DNA from 2 places in the Arthrobacter sp. BL-252-APC-1A genome. Region 2 is predicted to be linked to the other one. Evidence: riboswitches for the same ligand, from Rfam matches in the RefSeq annotation. Region 2 holds a riboswitch; the other holds the start of a gene.
The links. Region 2 has a riboswitch for cyclic di-AMP ahead of FYJ28_RS07320 (M23 family metallopeptidase). Riboswitches for the same ligand answer to the same signal wherever they lie in the genome.

Region 1 (6,976 bases), on a different contig from region 2:
ACGTAAATGCTTCCGGGCTGCGCTCAACTCCGCCTTCAGCACTTACGGCTGCGTCGCCTATAAACAGGGTTCCGGAGCCTTCATGGAACACGCTCACGTGCCCCGGGGTGTGGCCGGGCGTGGCGAAGATCTGCAGGTCCTGAACATAGTCGCCCTCGCCCAGGCCCTGCACCCGCCGCGGAGCCCGGATGTCAGGTGAATCGGGCCCACCGGCATAAATGGCAGCCATTGGCGCCTGCTCGGCAATCGCGAACAGCGAGCCCACGTGGTCCATATGCAGATGCGTCAGGATGATGTCCCTAACGTCTCCGAATGAACCCCCCAGCGCTTCCACCGCCTCAGCAATTCCCGACTCAGCGTCGGGCATTCCTGTGTCAATGACCACAATCCCTCCGGGTTGCGCCACGGCATAGCAGCGAACATCCATAACCATGGGATCAGGACCGGCAACGCCGGCCGGAATGACGATCTCGCGGACGATTTCCTGGACTGGCAAGCGGACTCCGCTGCCACTGGGTTCCTGAACCACAACCGCTCTCCTTCGCCGGAATACGGGGGTACTTAAGGGTAGTCCTGATCGATGGAACCGCCACCCTGTGCAGCAAAACGCGGAGTGTGCGGGCGGTTTAGAAATGTGGATCGCAGACCGCCGCCGGGCTGGTAGTCCTGTGCCGCATGTGACTGAGGAAGACAGCAGGCTGTCTATTAGCATGGTGATCCAAACAACACAATGGCAACACGCCGCCGTTACCGAATTGCAACCAAGATGAATTTCCGTGTAGTGTCCTTGGCATGCCGCAAACCTGATGCGGCGCCCCCAGGCTCGTTACCTAACTCTGCCGCTTGCCCGGGGTCCCTTTTGCACTACGACGGCAGGGGCGGGGGAACCAATTTTTTGGGTCCTTTGAATCCTTGGGGTTAAGCCGACCGGATGAGACCGGCGGCCGGGTGACTCCCATCCGAACCCGACAGCTCACCTCGCAGGTATAGGGAGAGGTAATACCTTGTCTTCTAAGAATCGCGGACGTCACTGCGCTGAGTCCAGCATCTGGACCACCATCGCAAAAGCAGCACCGGGCAAAGCCCGCACCGTTACCGGCACCGCAGCAGCGGTTGTGGCAGGCTCCGGCCTGATGTTCGGCATGGCAGCTCCGGCCCAGGCCGGCGTCGTTGCCAATGACACAGCCGCCCCGGCTGCAGCAGCCAGCTTCGTTGCTCCCGTGGCAGAAACCGTCGCGGCACCGGCAGCCGAAACCGCTGCCCCCGCTGCGGCAACCACCCACACCGTAGTCTCCGGCGACACCCTCGGTGAAATCGCCGCCGCTTATGGAGTCAGCCTTGACAGCGTCTTTGCGCTGAACGGACTGGGAATGGAATCCATCATCTACCCGGGTGACGTGATCACTGTCTCCGGTGAGGCTGCAGCTGCCCCGGCTCCCGCCGCCTACACCGCGCCGGTGGAAACTTACACCGCTCCGGTCGAAGCCGCTGCTCCGGCCGCCGCCTACACCGACCCGGGAACCTACACCGACTACAGCAACGTCACCACCCAGGCCGCTGTTCCCGCCGCAGCACCCGCTGCAGCGTCAGGCACCGGCGCGATCATGCTCAGCTCTGCCTACGCCCAGCTGGGCGCCATGCAGGACTGCACCATCCTCGTCGAGCAGGCACTGCGTGCAGCAGGCCACTCGGTGGGCGACCTGGCACCGGCACAGCTGGCCGCCTACGGCACCCCGGTATCCAACCCGCAGCCGGGTGACATGATCTACTACGCCAACGGCGGAGCAGGTGTCCCTCACATCGCCATCTACATCGGCGACGGCCAGGCCATCCACAGCGGAATGAACGGCAACCAGACCGTTATCGCCACCGCCAACCTCGGCTCCGGCCCCGTCTACTACCGCGCATAGTCCGCGCAGCCGGGCGCGCTGGCACCCAGCCGCCTGCACCGAAGTGCCCTTCCCGGAACCGGGAGGGGCACTTCGGGTTTAACCGCCTTACGAACCGGACGGGATTGGCACGCACACCGGTACATCGGCCGAAGACATGAAATAATGGAAACTGCCAGACTCGCGGCTGCCGGAACCTTCACCCATGTGCTGGTACCGCATCCGCGCTTCCGTCACGATTGCCCAGCACGCCCGGGCGGGTGGCGGGACGACCGTCCCCCGAGCGCCTTTCCAACCGGGCCGCCGCGGATGTCGGGTCAGGTATCGACGCAGCCAGAGGTAACCACATTGACGTTTAACGTAGGCCAAACCGTAGTCCACCCCCACCACGGTCCCGCAGCAATTCTCCGTCTCGCCACACGTAAAGTGCGCGGCGAGGAGATGGAGTACCTCGTACTGGAGGTTCAGGCCAACAAGCTTGAGGTGTGGGTGCCCATGGCCAAAGCCGCAGAAGTTGGGCTTCGTCCGGTGCTGAACGGCCCGGAACTCCAGAAACTCATGGAAGTGCTGAAGGCCGGCGCAGACGCCGAAGAGACCCAGTGGTCCCGCCGCTTCAAGGAAAACACCGAGCTGCTGGCCAGCGGCAACATCACAGACGTAGCCAGGGTGGTCCGCAACCTGACGCTCAGGTCCCTGGACAAGGGACTTTCGCACGCTGAGCGGGACATGCTCAGGCATGCCCGCCGTCCGCTGCTCACGGAGATTTCCCTCTCGCTCGGCGTAAGCGAGGATGAAGCATCCGCTGTTCTTGACGGCGTGTGGTCGGGTTCGGCGGACTCACTGTCTGAGCCCGTCACGTAGCCCCCTGTTCTTCACGCCGTGCAGGCCGTCACCCCGGGGTGGCGGCCTGCACTACATCCGGGCCTTGGTCCTGGCAGTCGCAGGTGCCGTCCAGGGATCCTCGGGCCAGGGGTGCCGCGGGTAACGGCCGCGCATCTCCGCACGGACCTGCGAGTACGGACCGGACCAGAATGATGCCAGGTCATCGGTCACCGCCAGCGGCCGACCAGCCGGCGAGAGCAGGTGGAACTGCAGGCGCACCCTGCCGTCAGCGATCCGCGGAGATTCCGCCCAGCCGAAGCACTTCTGGAGCTTGACTGCCAGCACCGGCCGTCCGGCGTCGTCCTCCACGTCCGGATAACTGATCCTTTCCTGGGTGCCGCTTGGCACCAGGATCCGTTCCGGGGCAAGGGCGTCGAGTCCGGATGCCTCCGGCCAGGGCAGCAGGCGCCGCAGCGGCTCCAGCAGATTCACATCGGAGGCCCGGGCGCCTGAAGCCAGAGCTTCCAGTTCCGGTCCCAGCCAGTCATCGAGGCGGGCCAGCAGAGCCCTGTCGCTGACGTCAGGCCAGGGCGCCCCAAGTTCACGGTGAAGCAGTGCAAGCCGCCGCCGCAGCCCCTCGGCCGCCGGCGACCAGCCAACAGCCCCCAGCCCCTGTTCTGCCAGCGCCCGTGCCACTGCACCGCGGCCCTGCGCCGCGGCGGGCCGGACCGGCGTGGATGCAAGTTCGATGGCACCCAGCCGCCGCACGCGCCGGGCACTAACCTTGCCGCCGTCGAACCGGGCGATGATTTCTTCCTCAAGCAGGTGTGATGCGGCGTCCTCCGCTGTACCGTCATCAAGCGGCGCAGCTGCCCTGATGACGGCGCCGGTGCCCGCCGCGGCTCTGCCTGCTGCCCGGGAAACGTCCGCCACTGCCAGCCACTCGTGCCCCCGCAGCGGACTGTCTGCCGGCAGCCCTGCCCTTGTCCCGGAGGCAAGCAGGTACTGCTCGTCCGAAGCTCCGGCCACCCGCCGCGCAACCCGGTCCGGGAAGGCGAGGGCCACCAGATAACCGACAGCTTCCCCAGCTCCAACACGCTGATCCGACGCCGTCGGGGCCTGGGGGGACCTCGCGAACTGCTGCAGGCGCCGGACTTCGCGGCTGAAAGCACGGGAGCCCGGGTCCTTTCCTGAGCGCAGCGCGGCAAGCAGCCGCACCAGGTCGGCACCTGCGGGCCGGTAGTCTCCGGCGAGCATGGCCGTGATCTCGGCTGCGCTGCGTGCACCCAGCCGCGGTGAACCGTCGACAAGGGCCCGGGCAAGCCGCGGGTCAGCAGGGATGCGTGCCAGTGCCTGCCCGGTGTCTGTGGCGCGTCCCTCCGCATCGACGGCACCGATGCTGCGCAGTACGGCTTCAGCGTCTTCCAGCGCAGGGGCCGGAAGCGTCTGCGGCAGGGGCAGCCCGCGCCCGCCCGGAGTTCCCCAGCAGGCCAGGACCAGTGCCGCAGCCGTGAGGTCCGCTGCGGCTGCCTCCGGCGCGGGCTGGACCGGAGCCGCGGCATAGGCTGCCTCGGAGTAGGCCCGGATCACGGTGCCGGGGCCTTGTCTGGCCGCCCTGCCTGCACGCTGCTGTGCCGAGGCCCGGGAGCAGCTGACCGTGACCAGGCCACTCATGCCGCGGGCGGCGTCGCGCCGCGGCTCACGCGAGAGGCCGGAATCGACCACCAGCCTCACCCCGGGAACTGTCAGGGATGACTCAGCCAGGGAGGTGGACACGATGATGCGCGGCAGGCCGCCCGGTGACCGGCCGGAGACGGCCCTGTCCTGCTCCGCCGCAGGCGCCTGGCCGTGCAGCTCAAGGACCTCCGTGCCGGTTCCCAGTTCCTGCCGCAGGCGCCGGGCCACGTGAGCTACTTCCCGGGCACCCGGGGCAAAGACCAGTGCATCAGTTGTCGGGTCCTCAGCCAGCGCCAGGGCATGTCCGCGCGCTGCGAGACCGGCCAGCGCATCCAGGAAACCGGGGGTGATCCCCCGCTCATCCAGCCGTTTCCCGGCAGGCGGCTGCCACCTGACCTCCAGCGGATACAAGGCGGACGGGCAGTCGATGACCGGTGCGGGAGTTTCCGGGGAAGCGATCAGCTCTGCGAATCGGCCGGCATCCAGCGTGGCGGACATGGCAACCAGTGTCATATCCTCACGCAGCTGCCGTACCTCGGCGAGCATCCCGATGAGGAGATCGGTTTCCAGCCCGCGTTCGTGGACTTCATCCAGGATGACGGCGGCTGTTCCGTCCAGGCCCGGGTCTGCCAGCAGCCTCCGGAGCAGGATCCCCGGGGTGACGAACTCGACCAGGGTCCGGCTGCCGGCGTGGCTTTCCCCCCGGACGGTGTAGCCCGCCCGCTCCCCCACAGCGCTGCCGTCGAGGGCCGCCAGCCGGCGGGCGGCTGCACGCGCAGCGACCCTGCGCGGCTGGGTCACTACGACGCGTCCGGGCACGCCGGCCCCTGCCACAAGGTTGGCGACCAGCGGCGGCATCAGGGTGGTTTTGCCGGTTCCGGGCGGGGCCTGCACGACGGCGCTGCCGGCACAGGTGCTGCCGGGCGTCAATGCGGCGGCGGCAGCAGGGAGGGCCTGGGCGAACACGAGTCCCCTGCCAAGCCTGGACAGATCAAAGGGTCCCTTGGGAAGCAGGTCGGCGGCGGGGAATGCAGTGTTCACCTGCCTATTGTCTCCCGCCCGGCCAACAGACCCGTCAGGCTGTTGCCCATCATCCGGCCGGAATCAGCCGCCGGGATGGTCAGCGCCGCAGGACTTTCCGTGCGGTCTGGTTGCCCAGGAACTGGACCAGCTGGACCAGGACGATGATCACCGCCACGGCTGCCCACGTCACCACGGGGTTGAACTGGCGGTAGCCGTACTGGATGGCAAAGTTGCCCAGGCCGCCGCCGCCGACGTACCCGGCCACCGCAGACATGTCCACGAGTGCCACGAAAATGTACGTATACCCCAGGATCAGCGGTCCAAGCGCCTCGGGAATGAGGATCGTCAGGATGATGCGCCTCCGCCCTGCTCCCACGGAACGTGCTGCCTCGATCACCCCGGGCTGCACAGTCAGCAGATTCTGCTCCACAATCCGGCTGATGCCGAAGGCCGCTGCCAGCGACAGGGTGAAGATGATGGCGTTGTTGCCGATTCCGCTGCCCGTAACTGAACGCGCCAGCGGCTGGGCCGCGGCGAGGAAGATGATGAAGGGAATGGGCCGGAAAATATTGACCAGCACGTTCAGGGTCCCAAAGACGGCACGGTTGGCCAGCAGGGCACCGGACCGGGTGGTGTACAGCCCCAGTCCGATCAGCAGGCCGCCTATCCCGCCGAACAGCAGGCTCAGGCCCACGATGTACAGGGTTTCTCCCACAGCGGTCCACAGCTGGGGCGTCAGGGGTATCAGGTCTTCCATGTCAGCCCAGCTCCGTTACCTTGATGCCATGCCCGACGGCGGCCAGGGCGCCGTCGATCGCCTGGTCGGCGCCCTTGAGCGCCAGGGTCAGATGGCCGAACGCCCGGCCTGATATGTCATTGATGCCGCCGTACACCAGCTCAAAACCGACGCCGGCAGCTGCAAGTTCCAGGAACACCGCAGCCTGGGAACTGTGCCCGTCACGGAAGGAAAGAGTCACCATCCGCCCCTCGTGCCGGGAACGCAGCGTACGCACCTCCTCAGCTGACGGAATCCCCCGGACCACGGTGGAGACGAACCGGCGCGAGGACTCTTCCCGCGGGTTGGAGAAAACCTCGAACACGCCGCCCTGTTCAACGATCCTCCCGGCGTCCATCACGGCGACCCGCGTGGCGAGGTCCTTGATGACCTCCATCTCGTGGGTAATCACCACAATGGTGATCCCCAGCTCCCGGTTCACCCTGCGGAGCAGGGCCAGGACTTCCTGGGTTGTTTCGGGATCCAGCGCCGAGGTCGCTTCGTCCGCGAGCAGAATCTTCGGGGAGGCTGCCAGTGCCCGGGCGATGCCCACCCGCTGTTTCTGCCCGCCGGAAAGCTGTTCAGGATACCTGCCGGCTTTATCCGTGAGCCCAACGAAGGCCAGGAGCTCATTGGTCCGGGCAGTGATCTCGTCTTTGCTGCGCCCGGCAACACGAAGCGGGTACGCGATGTTGCTGCGAACGGTCTTGGAGTTGAAAAGGTTGAACTGCTGGAAGATCATTCCAATGTCCAGCCGCAGGCTTTTAAGTTTGCGCTCGGGCACACCGGA
Region 2 (6,976 bases):
TGCTGGTCCTCTCCGGCCACGCACATCTGTGGCATGTCTACGCTTTCGCCCTGGCGCTGGGCGTGGTCTCCGCCGTTGATGCCCCGGCCCGCCAGAGCTTTGTCTCCGAAGTTGTCAGCGAGGAGAACCTTCCCAATGCCGTCGCGCTGAACAGTGCGTCCTTCAACGGCGCGCGGATGGTCGGTCCGGCAGCCGCCGGCCTGCTTACCGTTGCCGTCGGACCGGGATGGGTCTTCCTTATTAACACCGTGACCTTCGCGGCAATGGTCCTGGCACTGCTGAAGATGCGTTCTTCCGAGCTGCGCGTGCTGCCCAAGGCCCCACCCGGCAAGGGCCGCATCCGCGCCGGACTGAAATATGTGCGCTACCGTCCGGACCTGGTGATGGTCCTGGTGGCGATCTTCATCGTGGGTACCTTCGGGCTTAACTTCGCTGTCTATATAGCTGCCATGGCACGTACCGAGTTCGGTCAGGATGCCGGGATCTTCGGGCTGCTGAACTCGATCATGGCCATCGGGTCCGTTGCCGGTGCGCTGCTGTCTGCACGCCGTGACAAGCCGCGGCTCCGGTTCATCTTCGGAGCAGCCGGCGCTTTTGGAGTTGCCTGCATGCTGGCCGCACTTTCGCCGAATCTCTGGATCTTTGCGCTTTCCCTGATTCCGGTGGGACTGTTTGCCCTCACCCTGATGACCAGTGCCAACGCCTACGTGCAGACCACCACAACGCCGGTGATGCGCGGCAGGGTCATGGCCCTGTACTTCGCGATTTTCCTCGGCGGCACCCCGCTGGGAGCACCGATCGTGGGCTGGGTTTCCAATGCCTTCGGTCCACGCTGGAGCCTGGGTGTTGCGGCTGCCTCCGGTCTCATTACCGCCGTGATCGGCCTGGTCTGGGCCTGGCGGGCCCACCATCTGCGACTGCACTACGACCGCACGATGCCGCGGCGCCTCTACCTGACAAGCAACGCCACTGAGTCCATAACCGAAGAGGACCCCAGACCGTAGAACGGTGCTGGGGCCCTCTCTAGGCGGCCACGGCCGCGTACGTTGTGTCTAGGAATGCTCGATCACGTAATCGATGCACTGCAGCAGGGCACTGACGTCGTCCGGCTCGATCGCGACGAAGGTGGCGATGCGAAGCTGGTTGCGTCCAAGCTTCCGGTACGGCTCCACATCCACCACGCCGTTGGCCCGCAGCGTCTTCGCGATCGCAGCGGCGTCGATTGAATCGTCGAAGTCGATGGTGGCAATGACGTTGGAGCGGTCCTCGGGCCGGGAGACGAACGGCGTTGCGACGCCTGACTTCTCAGCCCAGGAGTAGATGCGTCCGGCAGAGTCCGCAGTGCGGCCTGCAGCAAACTTCAGGCCGCCGTTGGAGTTCAGCCACTTGATCTGGGCATCCAGGGTGACCAGCGTGGAGAGCGACGGCGTGTTGTACGTCTGGTTCAGGCGGGAGTTGTCGATCGCCGTCTGCAGGTTCAGGAAGTCCGGGATCCAGCGGCCGGAGGCATTGATCCTGGCTGCGCGCTCAATCGCGGCGGGTGAGAACATGCCAAGCCACAGGCCGCCGTCGGAAGCGAAGTTCTTCTGGGGCGCGAAGTAATAGACGTCGGCTTCGGCCAGATCGACGTCGAGCCCGCCTGCTGCGGACGTCGCATCGATCAGGACCAGTGAGCCGGCGTCAGCCCCGGCCACCCGGCGGACCGGGGCAGCTACACCGGTGGAGGTTTCATTCTGCGGCCAGGCATAGACATCAACGCCGGCCTCGGCCGCAGCCTCGGGGCGGGTGCCCGGTTCGGCCTTGATGATGCTGGATGAAGCCAGGAACGGGGCCTTGTTCGTCGCGGCGGCGAACTTGGAACCGAATTCACCGAAGGAGAGGTGCTGAGCCTTGTTCTCAACGAGGCCGAAGGACGCGATGTCCCAGAAAGCGGTCGAGCCGCCGACGCCGAGGACTACCTCGTAGCCTTCGGGGGCAGAGAACAGGGAGGAGAGTCCTTCGCGGACGCTGCCCACCAGGTTCCGCACCGGAGCCTGTCGGTGGGACGTGCCCAGAAGCCTGGTCCCTGCGTCGGAGAGGGCCTGGATCTGCTCGGGCCGGACCTTGGACGGGCCGGCACCGAACCGACCATCCTTGGGGAGGAGTTCTGCGGGAATCGTAACGGCGGTTTCGCCCATTTTCTGTATGCTCCAAGCGGGTTGGCAGGGTGCTTCACGTACCTTTCCATTCAACACCCGGCGGCCGTACCGGTCCTATTTGTGACCGCTGGGAAGTGAGCGATTCACAGGGGTGGATAATTCTGTCCGTCTTGCGCCGATGGGCTAACGTGGAGACGAAACCGGCGGCGCGGTCTGTGCCGCAGCGGTTATTCACTTCCGCACGATTGCTAGGAGCGGCTGGTCATGACGGACCTCATCGACACAACTGAGATGTATCTTCGAACCATCCTTGAGCTCGAAGAAGAGAACATCGTCGCACTGCGGGCACGCATTGCAGAGCGTCTGCGCCATTCCGGCCCAACCGTTTCACAGACCATCGGGCGCATGGAGCGCGACGGGCTGGTAGTCGTTTCCGGTACCCGTCAGCTTGAACTGACGGATCTGGGCCGCAGGCGAGCCACAGAAGTGATGCGCAAGCACCGGCTCGCCGAACGGCTGCTGGCTGACGTGATCGGCCTGGACTGGGCGTACGTCCATGACGAGGCGTGCCGGTGGGAACACGTTATGAGTGAGCGGGTGGAGCGCCGTCTCTACGATCTGCTCGGCAAGCCCACCGAGTCTCCCTACGGAAATCCAATCCCCGGCCTGGAAGCACTGGGCGGAGCCGCCGCCGTTCCTCCCGCGATGCCCTACCAGGACCTTCTCTCCGCCGTCGGGACGGCAGGTGCAGGGCAGTCGATGGTCCTGGAACGGCTCGCCGAACCTATCCAGGTGGATCCGGAGCTCCTGACCCAGCTCGACGAAGCCGGGCTGCGGCCCGGTGCCACCATCACTGCCGAGGTTGTGGGAGGCTACGTCTCAGTCCGCGTCCCGGGGATCGAAGGCGCCCTTGAGCTTCCCGCTGAAGTCGCTTCGCACGTGTTTGTCTCCGCCTCCGGTTCGTGACCTTCCGCCGCTGAAGGTAACGGAATGGTATCTTTCAGGCTTTTTCCCCTATAGTGGCTTCTGACTACAGCAACAACACCGTTAACCGGTCCAACAGCCTAACCCTGCCACTGGACCGCAGGTGCCACCGTTCGCGGGCAGGGGCGGAGGACCCAACAACCGGCAGCCCAGCTGCCTTGGGGTGAAGCCTCCGAGCACCACAGGAACATCCAGGACTGGATATCCCTGTGCGTCGGGGGCCGAGTTTCTCTACTCGAATCCGACAGCTAACTTCGCAGGCTTGTAGAGAGGGAACCACTTGTCGAAGCATGCTGCTTCGGGCAGGCGCAGGGCCGAATCACCGGCCATGGAACTGCGCCCACGCACCGCTAACCGGTCCGCCGGCAGGCGCCGCGCCGAACCTGCCCACCGCCCACTGGGCGGTTCCGCCCAGAAATTTGCCATCACCGCTGCGGCTTCCGGACTCGTCCTCACCGTCGTAATGCCTACGACGGCGGCCGCCACGGACCCCGTCATGGAACCGGAGCCCACAGCAGCGGAGATGCCGGTCTCGGCTGATCCGGATGCGGTCCTGTCCTTTGACCGGGCGGCGCTGACTTCCAAGTTCGATCCCGACGCCAAGCTTCGCGGGCTGACTGTCGCAGGGGCGGACGTCATCCCGGCTGCGGCCAAGGGGACGCTGGCCAACCCGCTGGACTCCGAGCCCGTCCAGACCTCCGCTTTCGGTTACCGGGTCAGCCCGATCACCGGCGCAGCCGGAGAGCTGCACACGGGTCAGGACTACGCGGCAGCCTGCGGGACCGAGGTGACCGCCGCCGCTGCCGGGACTGTGAAGTCGGCCGGCTGGCATCCGTACGGTGGCGGAAACCGTGTTGTTCTCGACCACGGCAACGGAGTGGAGACGACCTATAACCATCTCTCCGCCATGAGCGTCTCGGTAGGCGACACCGTGGAGCGCGGACACCTTGTTGGCGCCAGCGGAAGCACCGGCGCATCGACGGGATGCCACCTGCACTTCGAAGTACTCGTAAATGGCACTCCAGTCGACCCCCTGGCCTGGTTGTGACCGCCGCAATACCCTTTCGTGACCTGAGCGTGACATTTCAGTGATGTTGTTATATTCTCGTCACCGTGCCTGATTCGCCAAAGATCAGGCACTCTCGAACAGATAGCCGAGCTCTGCCACTGTCCGAGATCCGTTCGCAAAATCGCATGGCAGAGGCGGGGGAACCAATTTCGGGTTTCGCAAGAAGCCCTAGGGGTTAAGTTGCCGGACTTAGCAGTCCAGCAACCGGGTGACTCCCATCCGAATCCGACAGCTCACCTCGTAGGCATTGGGAGAGGCAAAAACTGTGTCATCAGTCAATTCTGGCCGCCGTCGTGCAGCCACCCCGCAGGTAAGCACGCTTACCGCACTGTCCAAGGCCGTAACCGCTAACGCAGGTTCGGTAGGCCGCCAGGCAGCCGTCGTCGTCGCAGCTTCCGGCCTTGTTCTGGCCGCCGGCATGCCGGCCCAGGCAGCTCCGGTTTCCACCGATCGGCAGGCTCTCGAAGCCACCCCCCTCAACGTTGTGACCTCGAACGGAACCGTCACGGTTTCCGAGCAGGCACCCTTCGAACTTCCGGTCCAGCCGCTGGCCGGCTCCCTCTCCGGAGCCGAGACCCGCGCACAGATCGCCGCCGCAGAGCAGGCAGCAGCCGAAGAAGCAGCAGCTGTTGCTGCCGCTGCCCAGCAGGAGGCCGTAGCCGCTGCTGAGGTGGCTGCCCAGCAGACCGCCGCTGCCCCGGCTCAGGCCGCCGGCAACGTCACCACCGCATCTTCCGCTCCCGCAGCGCCCGAGGTTGGCGCCAGCGGCGTCGCCGCCGGGCTCGTCGCCTCCGCCTACGCCCAGATCGGCGTTGCCCAGGACTGCACCGCCATGGTTGAGAACGCTCTGCGTTCGGTTGGCAAGTCCGTTGGCGACCTCGCACCGGGCCAGTTCTTCGCCTTCGGCGCAGTTGTTGGCAGCCCGCAGGCCGGCGACCTCGTTATCACCGGCGGCCACGTAGCTATCTACGTAGGCAACGGCCAGGTCATCAGCGGTGGCCTCAACGGCATGAACACCGGTCTGCACTCCCTGTCTGATCTTCCCGGCGCAAGCTTCGTCCGCGTCAGCTGACGCTCAGTTGCCAGAACCAACGGAGAAAACCCCTAAATGACCACGTCAACTGAGCGTGCGCGCCACCGCGCGCCTGTACAGCGCAACAACTCCCTGTCCGCCCTTGCTGACGCTGTCAGCAGTGCCGGCAACGTTGGCCGCCAGGCAGCCGTCATTGCGGCCGCTTCCGGCCTCGTCCTGAGCACGGGCGTTGCAGCAAACGCTGCGGGCCCTGAAATTTCCCGTGACGTGCAGACCAGCAAGCTGGACCTGTCTTCGATCCCTCTGCAGGTTCCGGCCGACGCAATCGGTCCTGACCTGACACTTACACCCGTTCCGGGCGTAACCGTGGCTCCCGAAGTTGCTGTCCAGTCCCAGGAAGTAGCCGTCCAGGCAACTGAGGAAACCGTGCAGGCGGCTCCCGCAGCCAACGGCACTTCCACGGCAGCTCCGGCCGCCGCGCCGGTTGCTTCCCCGGCTGCCGCTCCCGCAGCTGCCTCCGGTACCGCCGCAACCATCGCAGCTGCTGCATACGCACAGCTTGGTGTTATGCAGGACTGCACCATGCTTGCCACAAACGCACTGGCTGCTGCCGGCATCAACTTCCACGACTGGCCTGCCGGCTACCTGTCCCTGGGCCGCACGGTGAGTGCTGCCGAGGCAATTCCCGGCGACCTGATCTACTACGCCGACGGCGGCATGGGCGTTGCCCACATCGCTGTCTACGTTGGTAACGGTCAGGCCGTCCATGGAGGGTTCTTCGGCAACCAGACCGTTGTTGCTCCCGCTGAGCTTGGTTCCGGCGGAGTCTACATCCGCGTAGGCGGCTAATAGCTTTACGGACTCTGACACAGTTCCATGAAGGGCCCTGCTGGGAACAGCAGGGCCCTTCGCCGTTTCCAATGCTGCCCCGCGGCATGCTGAAGCCTCCGCCCAACTGTTCTCGTGCCCTTTAAATAGCGGGATCGGGCTTGGCGGCTTACCCTTGCAGTGAACATTCGAAGTACCGCGGCGCCGGTAAACACGATTTCTCTCCGGCTGGCGGGTGGGGCGAAGAGGAACGTGCATGCGAACCCTTGTTCTGAATGCGGGCTATGAGCCGCTGGCGGTAGTGACCTTTCGGCGTGCCCTGGTCCTCGTGCTGTCCGGAAAAGCGAGTGTGCTGGCTGAGAGCGGTGACCCGGTAGTTGGCCCAGGCGACGTCTTTGGGCGGCCTTCCGTAATCCTCCTAAACCGCTACGTGAACATTCCTTACCGTGATTCGACTGTGGCCACCCGCCGTGGCGTACTGCGCAGGGACGGGCATTCGTGCGCTTATTGTGGAAAAGCAGCATCTACCGTCGACCACGTAGTACCCAAATCGCGCGGCGGCCAGGACAGCTGGGAAAACATGGTGGCGTGCTGCCTGCGCTGCAACAACAACAAAGGGGACAAGACTCTGAACCAGTTGGGTTGGAAGCTGCGGTTTACACCGCGGGCTCCCCGGGGAACCAGATGGCAGATCCGTGAGCTGGAACGGCCGGCGGAACAATGGAGCCCGTTCCTTGGGGACACCGCAGCATGAGCGGACCCGGCGAAGAGAGTTTCAACGCGGTAATCCTGGCCGGCGGTCGTTCCTCCCGGCTTGGGGGCGAGCCAAAGGCGGGACTCCTGGTCAACGGGGAACCCCTCCTGGTACGCACCCTGCGGGCGGCTGGTGACGCTGTTCAAACCGCAGTCGTGGGCCCGCCCGGG

Region 1: it holds a riboswitch for cyclic di-AMP, as region 2 does, so the genes downstream of both, FYJ28_RS01375 (LysM peptidoglycan-binding domain-containing protein) here and FYJ28_RS07320 (M23 family metallopeptidase) in region 2, are expected to answer to the same signal.

The regions. Positions count from the first base shown of each region.
Region 1 is NZ_VULS01000001.1:282,144-289,119, reverse strand. It holds gene FYJ28_RS01380 (MBL fold metallo-hydrolase) at 1-496, opposite strand, end outside; cyclic di-AMP (ydaO/yuaA leader) riboswitch at 828-1,001, shown strand; gene FYJ28_RS01375 (LysM peptidoglycan-binding domain-containing protein) at 1,005-1,910, shown strand; gene FYJ28_RS01370 (CarD family transcriptional regulator) at 2,238-2,750, shown strand; gene hrpB (ATP-dependent helicase HrpB) at 2,802-5,429, opposite strand; gene FYJ28_RS01360 (methionine ABC transporter permease) at 5,509-6,168, opposite strand; gene FYJ28_RS01355 (methionine ABC transporter ATP-binding protein) at 6,170-6,976, opposite strand, start outside.
Region 2 is NZ_VULS01000003.1:475,062-482,037, reverse strand. It holds gene FYJ28_RS07335 (MFS transporter) at 1-1,004, shown strand, start outside; gene serC (phosphoserine transaminase) at 1,053-2,177, opposite strand; gene FYJ28_RS07325 (metal-dependent transcriptional regulator) at 2,403-3,104, shown strand; cyclic di-AMP (ydaO/yuaA leader) riboswitch at 3,190-3,401, shown strand; gene FYJ28_RS07320 (M23 family metallopeptidase) at 3,403-4,170, shown strand; cyclic di-AMP (ydaO/yuaA leader) riboswitch at 4,296-4,452, shown strand; gene FYJ28_RS17535 (NlpC/P60 family protein) at 4,457-5,263, shown strand; gene FYJ28_RS07310 (NlpC/P60 family protein) at 5,300-6,073, shown strand; gene FYJ28_RS07305 (HNH endonuclease) at 6,309-6,806, shown strand; gene mobA (molybdenum cofactor guanylyltransferase) at 6,803-6,976, shown strand, end outside.